One region of the Massilia sp. TWP1-3-3 genome, then DNA from elsewhere that is predicted to be linked to it. Evidence: predicted binding sites of a transcription regulator. Region 1 holds the regulator's gene; the other holds the start of a gene.
What was found. Region 1 encodes FNR, which switches genes on or off when oxygen is low (the NO sensors DNR and NnrR bind a similar motif). Its sites were predicted from a motif close to TTGATNNNNATCAA; they were not measured.
Positions count from the first base shown of each region.

Region 1 (5,771 bases):
TGGATTTGCACCGTGTCGCCACTGTAAGGGTCGATACGCTTGATCTTGGCGCGCAGTTGCAAGCTGTCGCGCGCGCTGTCGACCGACTCGATGCCCGGCAGTTCGCGCACCGCCGCCTCGACCAGGTCGAAGGCGGCTCCCGCTTCGAACGGGATTTCGATCTGGCGCCGCTGGCGGTTCGACAGCGAGCTGCTGTTGACTTCGCCGGTAATCAGGCGCACCCGGCGCAGGTGCGAAAAGGCCGTGATCAAGACCACGGCGCCGAGCAGCATGCCGGTCGCCGCAATAAAGCCGCCGGCGTCGCGCCCGATCGGTTGCAGCAGCGCGTCGTTGGCGATCAAGGCGCACAGGAAATACAGCACCATCCAGGAAACGGTGAGGCGAAACAGGAAAAAGAGGCTGGTCATGAGGGGTTCCGGGTCAGTAGTCGTAGGCGCAGCTTAGCAAGCGCGGTCCGTGACTTCCGGCATTATCCGACAGAACCCCGCAGGGGCCGACGGAGGCGGGAAAACCAGCCAATGTCATCGTCGACGGTCCTATCGCAGTAGCGCATCATGTCCTCCATGGCGGCGGGAGCATCCACACCGGCTATATTCTCGGGCGTGGTATTTCTGCGGCATAACAGCACACGGTTGACGATGGTGCCCGTTATCCAGCGGCAGCCCCCTACCTGGACGTTCGTATAGCCGCGACAGGACAATTTGAATGTCAGCGATTGCGCCATGCCAGCGGCCGCGCCGCCGAAACACGACCATAGGATGACCTTGCCCGCAAACGCTTTCGGCAGACCCCGTTTCTCGAGCAGGCGAGCCAGTGAGCGCGCCGAATGCGTATACCCGGCGTCTTTTTGAATGCGGTCGCCATAATTTCCATGTCCCAAAATCAGCAAGTCGTGATGCAGATGGGCCAGACTAATTTCCGGTGATGAGACATCGCTCCCCACATTGCCTTGAGCCGAAGGCTGGCAATGCAGCGTCGCGGCCGCGCTGGCCCACCTTTGTGGGACGGACACGGGCGGACAGGCTAAACTGTCGGCTCCATTCCCAACGCTGCAAGGTTTGCCCATGTCGTTTGCTTCCCTCGGTCTGATCGACCCGCTCATGCGCACGCTCGATGCGCTTGGCTACACGAGCGCCACGCCGGTGCAGGCACAGGCGATCGGCCCGGTCCTGGCCGGGCGCGACGTAATGGCCGCAGCCCAGACCGGGACCGGCAAGACCGCCGGTTTCGCCCTCCCGCTGCTGCAGCGCCTGACCATGGAAGGCGGCCAGGCGGGCAGCAACGCGGTGCGCGTGCTGGTGCTGGTGCCCACGCGCGAATTGGCCGAACAAGTGCACGACAGTTTCAAGGAATATGGCGCCGGCCTGCCGCTGCGCACCCATGTCGCTTACGGCGGCGTGAGCATCAATCCGCAAATGATGAAGCTACGCAAAGGGCTCGACGTACTGGTGGCCACGCCCGGGCGCCTGCTCGACCTGTACCGCCAGAATGCGGTCAAGTTCGACCAGTTGCAAACGCTGGTGCTCGACGAGGCCGACCGCATGCTCGACCTGGGCTTTTCGCGCGAACTGAATGAGATTTTTGCCGCCCTGCCCGCCAAGCGCCAAACCCTGTTGTTTTCGGCGACGTTTTCCGACGAGATCCGCGCGCTGGCAGGCAAGCTCTTGAACAACCCTCTGAGCATTGAAGTTAGCGCGCGCAACAGCACGGTGCAGCGGATTCGGCAGTGGGTGGTGCCGGTCGATAAAAAACGCAAGCCGGAACTGTTCTTGCATTTGTTGCACAAGCTGCGCTGGGGCCAGGTGCTGGTGTTCGTCAAGACGCGCAAGGGTGTCGACCAACTGGTCGACACCTTGGCGGCAAATGGCGTGGCGGCCGACGCGATTCACGGCGACAAGGCGCAGCCGGCGCGCCTGCGGGCGCTGGAGCGTTTCAAGGCGGGCCAGTGCAAGATACTGGTGGCAACCGACGTCGCCGCGCGCGGGCTGGACATCGATGACTTGCCGCAAGTGGTCAATTTCGACTTACCCACCGTGGCCGAAGACTATATCCACCGCACCGGCCGCACCGGCCGCGCGGGCAATGCGGGCCAGGCGGTGTCGCTGGTATGCGCCGATGAGGTGGACTTGCTCGCCGCCATTGAAATGTTCACGCGGCAAACCCTGGAACGCATCGAAGAGCCCGGCTTTTCGCCCGAGCACCGGGTGCCGCTGACCGATACGGCAGGCCAGGTCGTCAAGAAGCCGAAGAAGGCGAAAAAGGCCAAGGTGACGGGCGATGTTTTGCACGTGGATGTCCGCTTTTTAAAAACCCGATAAGCTGCGATGAAGTATGATGACTGAATGAATCAACCGAATCCCCCTGCAGCTGTATTAAATATCAACGTCTTGAAAGCAAGCTGCGCAGGATGCAGCATGCACCAATTATGCCTTCCCATGGGGCTCGACGAGGGCGAACTGAGTCGGCTGGACCAGATCATTGGCAAGCGCAGCCGCATTTTGCGCGACGAGCGCCTGTACCAAATGGATCAGCCTTTTCGCAGTTTGTACGCGATTCGCTTCGGCCATTTCAAGACTTACCAGGTCAATGCGGCCGGAGAACAACAGATTACGGGTTTTCAGATGGCCGGCGAATTGCTGGGAATGGACGCCATCAGCGGCGACCGCCACCATTGCGACGCAGTGGCGCTCGAGGATAGCGAAGTGTGCGAGATTCCGTTCACCCGCCTTGAAGACTTGTTCGGCCAGGTGCCGACGCTGCTGCGTCACTTTCACCGCATCATGAGCCAGGAAATCACGCGTGAACAAAACGTCATGCTATTGCTGGGCAATATGCGCGCCGAGCAGCGTTTTGCGGTGTTTCTGGTCAATTTGTCGTCGCGCTACGCGGCGCGCGGGTATTCGCCGACCAGCTTTCAGCTGCGCATGTCGCGTGAAGATATTGGCAATTATCTGGGCTTGACCATTGAAAGCATCAGTCGATTGCTGTCGCGCTTCAAAAAGCAGGGCTGGTTAAAGGTCGACAAGCGCGAAGTGACGCTGCTCGACCCGGTGATGCTCAAGGCGATGGCCGCCGGTACCGCGCAGTGCAGCCCGATGGCCTGAGTCAGGCTACCCGTAAAAGTCCCCCCACATCGTCGTCGCGCACGCGACGGACCCATGGAACATTGGCTCAGTTGAACCGTTCCATTGCCGCCAATCGTCGCCCCCGCGTTCACGCGCCGGCCGTCGTTGGTCACTTGGGCCCCATGGGACCCGACGACTCAAAACGGCGCCTTTCCATCGTCCGGCACCACGATCAAATACCCCGTCAGCAAGCCGGCCAGCGTGCAAAACGTCCAGAAGAAGAAAAACCCGATGCTGTAGACCGCCATCGGCGCCAGCGACGACAGCGCTTCCGGCTCGACCCACGAGAAGAAAAAGCCTTCAGCGAGCGCCGCGGCCAGGAACGATGGCCACAGCACCGCCATCGCCAGGCGCTTCATGCCCTGCCTCATGGCGCAATGGCCGCATCGGCGTCGATCGTCATCGACTGCTGGGCCGGAAATTGCCATTCGGCGGCCAGGCGCCAGTCGCGCTTGCCCCCTTCCACATTCACCTGCCAGCGTGCCTGCTCCAGTGCCGGCAGCGGCGCCGAAAAACGCCCCTGTGCATCTGGATACACGGCGAGCAAAATGTCTTTTTCAGGCAACGTCGAATGCGCCAGTCCGATCCTGAACGGGGTCGTGACCGGCTGCCCAAAGCTGGTCAATTCGCCCTGCATCGCATGCGCGCCGGCGTTGTAGTGCAGCGCCACCGACAGGCGCTGGGCGCTGGCCACGCGGTCGCGCCGCAAGTCCTGGTTAATCGCCTTGCCCTGCTTGTAATAGTCGTCGACCACCATCGCGTCCTGGCGCGTATAGGCCAGGTAACCGGTGTAGCCGCCGGCCACCAGGACCACGGCCGGCCCGAGCATCAGCAGCCATGGCCAGCGCTGGGCATACCATGGCGGCGCCGTGCGCAGCCTGGGTTGGGAAGCAGTTTGCATGCGGTTCTCCTTCATTATCTCGGTACGATAAATACGGCTTTTTCGGTGACCTTGAGCGAGGGCTGGTCGAGCGCGCTCAATTCGAACATGATCGCATGCGAGCCGCCCGTCAGGGCTGCCCGTTCGGTCTGCACCCGCACCGGCACGGCGCGCGTGCTGGCGCCGTCGAGCAGCACTTCTTCCTGGTCGGCCAGGCGCACCCCGGGCAGGCCGCTGACGACAATGTGGAAGCGATGCGCCGTTTCGCCGGTGTTCATCACCTGCAGGCGGTACACGTTTTCAATCACGCCGTCGCCCACTTCGCGCCCCATCGAGCCGCGGTCGCGGATGACGTCAAGCTTGAGCGGGGTGCGCAGCGCCAGCGCGGTGCCAAAGCCGATGCCGATCAGGGCCAGCAGCGCGCTGTAAATGAGCACGCGTGGGCGCACGATGTGCGCGCCGATCTGGCGCGCCGACCAGCCCTTTTCCATGGCCTGGTCGGTCGAATAGCGAATCAGCCCGCGCGGCAGGTCGATCTTGTCCATCACGCCGTTGCAAGCGTCCACGCAGGCCGCGCAGCCGATGCATTCATACTGCAGGCCATTGCGAATGTCGATTCCGGTCGGGCACACCTGCACGCACAGGGTGCAGTCGATGCAGTCGCCCTTGGTGCGTTCGGCCGTTTGCGCGCCGCGCGGCTCGCCCCGTTCCCGGTCGTAGGTAACGATCAGCGTGTCTTTGTCGAACATGGCGCTCTGGAAGCGCGCATAGGGGCACATGTATTTGCACACCTGCTCGCGCAGCCAGCCCGCGTTGCCGTAGGTGGCGAGCGCGTAAAAGCCGATCCAGAACCATTCCCACGGCCCCAGGCTGAGCGCGCCAATGCCCGCCATCATCGAGCGCATGGGCGCAAAGTAACCGACGAACGAGATCCCGGTCCACAGCGCCACCAGCCACCAGGCGCTGTGTTTGGCGCTCTTGCGCCAGATCTTGTCCAGCGTCCAGGGTTGGCGGTCGAGCCGGATGCGGGCGCTGCGCGCGCCTTCGATCTTGCGCTCGATCCACATGAAAATTTCGGTGTACACCGTTTGCGGACAGGCAAAGCCGCACCACACGCGCCCGGCCACGGCCGTCACCAAAAACAGCAGCCAGGCGCAGATGATCAGCAGCGCAGCGAGGTAAATGAAGTCCTGCGGCCACAGCACCAACCCAAAGATGTAGAACTTGCGCGCGGCCAGGTCGAACAGGACCGCCTGACGATCGTTCCAGGTCAGCCACGGCAGACCGTAGAACACGATCTGCGTGATCCACACGCAGGCCCAGCGCAGGGTCGCATAGCGGCCCTTCGCCTCGCGCGGATAAATCTCCTCGCGCGCCGCGTACATTTTGATCACCTTTGGACTGGACTGCTTCATTTTTTAGCCACTGCCGCGTTGTCACTGGCCGCGTTAGGACTGGCCGCGGTGATGCTGGCAGATTTGGTGCCGGCCGGGTCGTTCGACAGGCTCCACACGTAAGCTGCCAGCACGTGCACCTTGTCGGCGCCCAGGAAGTCCTCGAAGGCCGGCATCTGGTTGTCGCGCCCCTTGCGGATGGTTTCCATGATGGTGTCGGCGCTGCCGCCATACAGCCAGACCTTGTCGGTCAGGTTCGGCGCGCCGATGGCCTGGTTGCCCCCGCCGCTGGCGGTGTGGCAAGCCATGCAGGCACTGAACTTGGACTTGCCGAACACCGCCTTGATCGGATCGTGCGAGGCGCCCGACAAG
Region 1 is NZ_JAFCWX010000009.1:21,965-27,735, reverse strand. It holds gene ACP7D4_RS10815 (sensor histidine kinase) at 1-407, opposite strand, end outside; gene ACP7D4_RS10810 (hypothetical protein) at 470-1,012, opposite strand; gene ACP7D4_RS10805 (DEAD/DEAH box helicase) at 1,065-2,318, shown strand; gene fnr (fumarate/nitrate reduction transcriptional regulator Fnr) at 2,343-3,104, shown strand; gene ACP7D4_RS10795 (hypothetical protein) at 3,263-3,484, opposite strand; gene ACP7D4_RS10790 (FixH family protein) at 3,493-4,026, opposite strand; gene ccoG (cytochrome c oxidase accessory protein CcoG) at 4,041-5,420, opposite strand; gene ccoP (cytochrome-c oxidase, cbb3-type subunit III) at 5,417-5,771, opposite strand, start outside.

Region 2 (5,771 bases), on a different contig from region 1:
CAATTTGCGCGTCGGCAACCGTGTCGCGACAAGCAAGCTGAACAAGCCTCTGCTGCTGGCAAGCACGACGCCGATGACGGTCACGGCCGTGCCGCGCTATTGCGGCAATTGCGCGGTGGTTGAAACGGTCAACGTGGTGCAGGTGGATGGCGACGGCAGCTACCTCGGCACCATCGGCGGCGGTGTGATCGGCGCGGCAATCGGCAGCCAGATCGGCGACGGCAAAGGCAAAACGGCGGCGCAAATCGCCGGCGCACTGGGCGGCGCGTATATCGGCCGCAACATCGAGCGTAATGCCAAGCGTACCCAGCATTACGAAGTCGTGGTCCGTTTCGCCAATGCCGGTACCCAGACGGTGACGTATGAGCAGGACCCTGGTCTGCGCGTAGGCGAAAAGGTCAAGGTTAACAACGGCGTACTGGCCCGCGATCCGGGCTAAGCGCGATCTGCCAATTCTGTCGCTTGAATAAAAAACGGCGCCCTTTGGGGCGCCGTTTTTGTTTGAGCACTGGGGTCAAATCGTCGTTGCCAGTGACTGGTCGTTGCCGGCTGCCGCTTCGGCCTCGGCCTTGGCCTTGGCGGCGGCATTCGCCGTTGCCTTGGCGCGCGAACGGGAAGGCGGCAGGCGACGCAGCGTCTTGAGCGCTTCGGCGTCCTTGATGCCGATGGTGCGCTGGTCGACGGTGATCAGGCCGATTTCGTTAAAAGCCGACAGCGTGCGGCTCACCGTTTCTAGCGTCAAGCCCAGGTAGCTGCCGATTTCGTGACGGGTCATGCGCAGGTTGAACAGCTTGCTCGAGTAACCCATGGCAGCGAAACGGTCGGCCAGCGAGACCAGGAAACGGGCCACGCGCGCTTCGGCCGACAGGGCGCCGAGCATGCCGATCATGGCTTGTTCGCGCACCAGTTCGCGGCTCATGACGCCGTACATGACGTTTTCCAGTTCCAGGTGCACGCGGCCGAGCGCGGTCAGTTTTTTGAATGGCAGCAAGATCAAGTCGCAATCGGACAGCGCGACCGCTTCCGAGGCGTAATGACGGGTGTGAATGCCGTCGACGCCGAGCATGTCGCCCTTCATGGGAAAGCTGAGCACCTGCTCGTTGCCGAATTCGTCGATCAGGACGGTTTTGAGAAAGCCCGAGTTGACGATGTACAGCGTATCGAAGGCTTGGCCGATGGTGTGCACGCGCTGCCCCGTCTTGAACTGCACATGCTGGAACAGCAATTCTTCGCTGTTAACGGACACGGCGGCGGTAATGTGCAGCAAGTCGCACACTTCCTTGAGGTTGGACCAGAGGCGGCCTTGACGCTGGCGACCGGCTTCCATGGGTGAGGAATGCAGGGTCGACGAGGGGTTGGTACGGTTATCTGACGTTGGCGTGGACAGCATGCTCATCTCCAGGTGAAAAAACTTTTAGGTTCAAGCTGCGGCAATCACGGGCTAAAACAACGATCTGTGATGCCGCGACCGGAGCTTTGAAAGTGATGGAACAGCACGGCTGGGATAGCTTGCGTCGTTGAAAGTGAACCGCAGGAAAGCCCGAATCGTTGGATTTAGTATGCCAACTCGAGTCCGGTATTGATATCAGCGACGGCTGAATCTGGGAGTAGGATATGGCGGGCCTTTGTAGGATGAATCCTAACAAACGTTGGCATTGTCATAGGGGGAGGGGGCGGAACGGCGTGGCGGAAAAACGCTTGGCAAATACCTGGCGAAAGCATTCGATTGACGTTTGTCCGCACGAAATTGCACGGATGTTGTCTAAAAATCTTCGCTTTGCTTCATGAACGAAATGGGGAAAGCAAACGGTGCGCCACTGCGTACTGGACCATTTCGGACAGCGAGGTCATGCCCATTTTTTGCATGATGCGCGTCTTGTGGGTGCTGACCGTCTTGACGGACAAGTGCAGGCCGTTGGCGATTTCGGTGATCGACTTGCCGCCCACGAGCAGGGAGAAAACTTCGAATTCGCGGTCGGACAATTGCTTGTGCAATAGTTGCTCGTTGGGCGTCATGATGTTCAGCGCAAGCTGTTCGGCCACTTCGGTGCTGATGTACGGGCGCCCGGAGGCGACCTTGCGGATCGCGCCCACCAGTTGCGTGCCCGCGCTCTCCTTGGTCAGGTAGCCCTGGGCGCCGGCGCGGATCGCGCGCACCGCGTATTGCTCTTCCTCGTGCATGGTGAGGATCAGGATGGCCAGCTTGGGCGCTTCGCTCTTGATCTGGCGAATCAGGTCGACGCCGCTGCGCCCGGGCATCGACAAGTCCAGCAGCAGCAGGTCGAAGCCGCCCTGGCGCACGTGCGAGAGCACTTCGAACCCATTGGTGGCTTCGCCCACGATGTCGATATCGAGTGCGCCGTCGAGAATGCGTTTGAGGCCTTCGCGCATGATCGTGTGGTCGTCGGCAACTACTATTCGTATCATAAGTGGGCAATCTGGCAGTGTGGAGTATCCGATTATTACCGGTTGTTAGTTACTAACTTGTAAAAATGTAAGTACACCCGTAGCCTACGGTGGAATTGGCAGCAACGCAACAGTTATGACGCCAAGCTGCCCGCTTAGCTGCCCGCTAGCTGCCCGCTTAGCTGCCCGCTAGCTGCCCGCTTAGCTGCCCGGTTCGCTGATCAAGCGGTGCACCAGCACCGGTTTGGTCGTGTGCGAGAGGACCTTGTTGGTGACGCTGCCGAGCAACAGCTGTCCCCAGCCGCTACGCCCGTGCGAACCAATGAAGATCAGGTCGCAGCGTTCGCTGTCGGCAATCTCGTCGATCTTGAGGCCGGCCGAATCGGCGAACGCCGTCATGGCGTCGGCAACCAGGCCGGCCTTGCGCGCCGCCTGCACCACCGCGCCCGTGTGCTCGTCGCCCACGCGGCGCATGTGGGCTATGTAGTCTTCCTCGCTGGGATAGGCCGGCGGCACGATCTCGACATACACGGGGTACTGGTACGAAGGCGCCACATACAGCACCAGCACCTGCGCGCCCATCTGGCGGGCAAACTCCACCCCCGCGCACGCGGTGTGACGCGAGACTGCCGAGCCATCCGTGGTAATCAGAATTTTTTGGTACATGCTGCATTTCTCCCAGAGTTTAGGTACATTTTCCCGTTTTCCAGGGTTTCTGACTATTGATAGAGCGCAAACGTTTGATACGGATCAAACTCCGTCTTGAGAAACAGCGCGTGCAGGGGCGAAATTTATTACTCAGGCGCGCCAAAATTCCCGACGTCGCGATGGTACGATTACGAAATACAACAGATGTTGACGCCATTTTGACCGCAAAGACACATTTTGCTTGTCGTGCTCACAAGTTTCTGACCTGATTAGGGGGCCGGGACCGCACAGTGATTTACCGCAGCCGCATAGCACTGCTACACTCGCATGAACGCGGCAAAAAGTTGCCACGGGTCATGCTCTGCCAAAAACTCGCAAGGCACAAATCATTCTGGACCACCGCGACATTTAATATTATGGAGAAGCAGGGATATGACCGACGCCGCTGATGATTTCGACGCACTGTTCGATGAAGTGTCTGCGCAACGAGATACCGCAATTGCAGCGCAACCGGCCGCCGCGCCCGCCAGCGCCGAAGATGACATGGACGCCCTGTTTGACCAGGTCGCCGCTGCCCATCCGCAACTGGTGGCCGTGGCGCCTTCCGCGCCCGCCCCGACACCGGCTGCAGCCGAACCTGCTGTCGCAGCTGAATCGGCCGCGCACGCCGACGGCGCCGAGGTCAACGCCGCCGACAAGCCGATGTTCGAGCGCCTGGGCGGCATTGTGCGCCTGCTGCACGATTCGCTGCGCGAACTGGGCTACGACAAGGCGCTCAATGAAGCGTCGAGCCAGATCACCGACGCCCAGGACCGCCTGGAATACGTCGCCAGCCTGACCGAACAGGCCGCCAACAAAGTGCTCAACACGCTCGACGAAGGCATGCCGGCCCAGGACGTGCTGTCGAAAAAGTCGAAAGCGATGGAAGCGCGCTGGGCCGACCTGTTTGCCGGCAAGCTGAGCATTGACGAATTCAAGACCCTGGCGGGCGATGCGCGCTCCTTTGCGCAAGCGGTGACGGAAGCGACCGAGGCCGAAAAAGCGCGTTTGCTCGACATCATGATGGCCCAGGACTTCCAGGACATCACCGGCCAGCTGATCAAGAAGGTGGTCACGATCACCAAGACGGTCGAGCACGAACTGGCCCAGCTGCTGCGCGACAATGCACCACCGGCCGTACGCGACAAATTGCAAGCCAAGCCTGCCCTGATGCAAGGTCCCGCGCTGCCGTCGGTGGCGCTCGACCAGGACAATGTTGACGATCTTTTAGCTGATCTGGGATTCTAATGGACGATATGCTCAAGGATTTCGTCGTCGAGGCGATGGATCTTGCAGTCAACGTAGAAGAGCACTTGCTGCGCCTCGAGCGTGACCCGAACAACAAGGAAACGCTGAACGCGGTGTTCCGCTCTTTCCATACCATTAAGGGCGGCGCCGGGTTCATGAACCTGCCGGCGCTGGTGGCCGCTTGCCACCTGACCGAAAACCTGTTTGACGCCTTGCGCACGGGCGCCGCGCCGGTAACGCCGATCGCGATCGAGGCGGCGCTGCAGGCGTCCGGTTTCGTGGCCGACCAGTTGACCGACCTGTCGAACGGCGCCTTGCCCGAGCAGCTGGCGTCGATGCCCGATTCGCTGGAACGCATTTTGGTCAACGCCATCGAAGGCAATACCGTTTCCGCACCCGCGGCGCCGCTGCCGGCCGCCCAACAGGCAACGCCGGCGATGCCAGCAATGCCGGTGGCGCAAGCACTACCGGTCACCTCGGTCGGCGCTGACGGCCTCGACTGGGAAGCAATGTTCATGGCGGTGGTGCCACCGGGCACCTACACTCCGGCCAACAGGCACGCTGCCGCATCCGCTGCGCCTGCGCCAAGCGGCGGCCCAACTATCGGCTCAACTACCGGCCCAACTACGGGTCCAACTACGGGGTCAACCCATGCGCCGGCTCACGCCCCAAGCGCCGGGGCAGCGGCCCAAGCCAAGCCGGCCGGCTGGGACGGCCAGGAGCGTCGCGACGAGAAGGTCCAGGAATTCCGGGCCGCCTCGGCACCCGTCAAGGAAGACAGCATCCGCGTCGACGCCGTCAAGCTCGACGCGCTGCTGGAAGTGGCGGGCGAATCCGTGCAAGCTGCCAATCAGGCGGCCGTACTGTTAGAGCGCCTGCTGCAGTTCAAGTTTGAAGGCGTGGCCGCCACGCTGATGGCAACGCTGAGCGAAACGCTCGAGCGCGCCTCGCGCTATTCGGCCGAGCTGCAGCGCGCCACACTGGCGACCCGCATGCAGCCGGTAGGGCGCTTGTTCCAGAAGTTTCCGCGCCTGGTGCGCGAGCTGGCCAAGGACCTGGGCAAGGATGTCGAATTGACCATTGAAGGGGCGGAAACGGAAGTGGACCGCGTCGTCGTCGACAGCCTGTACGATCCCTTGGTGCACATGTTGCGCAACGCGCTGGACCATGGCGTGGAGTCGCCCGAAGACCGGCTCGCGGCCGGCAAGCCGGCCAAGGCCTTCATTTCGCTCAAGGCCTGGCAAGAAGCCAACAGCGTGATGATCGTGCTGCAAGACGACGGCAAGGGCATGGATCCGGTGCGCCTGCGCAAAAAAGCCATCGAAAAGGGTTTGATCAACGAATCCGGCGCCCAAAGCGACGAGGAAGCTTATCAGTTGGTATTCTTGCCGGGCTTTTCGACCAAGGATGTGGCGTCCTCCGTTTCCGGA
Region 2 is NZ_JAFCWX010000013.1:65,465-71,235, reverse strand. It holds gene ACP7D4_RS15015 (glycine zipper 2TM domain-containing protein) at 1-439, shown strand, start outside; gene ACP7D4_RS15010 (Crp/Fnr family transcriptional regulator) at 515-1,327, opposite strand; gene ACP7D4_RS15005 (response regulator) at 1,783-2,427, opposite strand; gene ACP7D4_RS15000 (universal stress protein) at 2,608-3,072, opposite strand; gene ACP7D4_RS14995 (protein phosphatase CheZ) at 3,487-4,341, shown strand; gene ACP7D4_RS14990 (chemotaxis protein CheA) at 4,341-5,771, shown strand, end outside.
Region 2: the regulator FNR is predicted to act here: its motif matches at 3,147-3,160, upstream of ACP7D4_RS15000 (universal stress protein).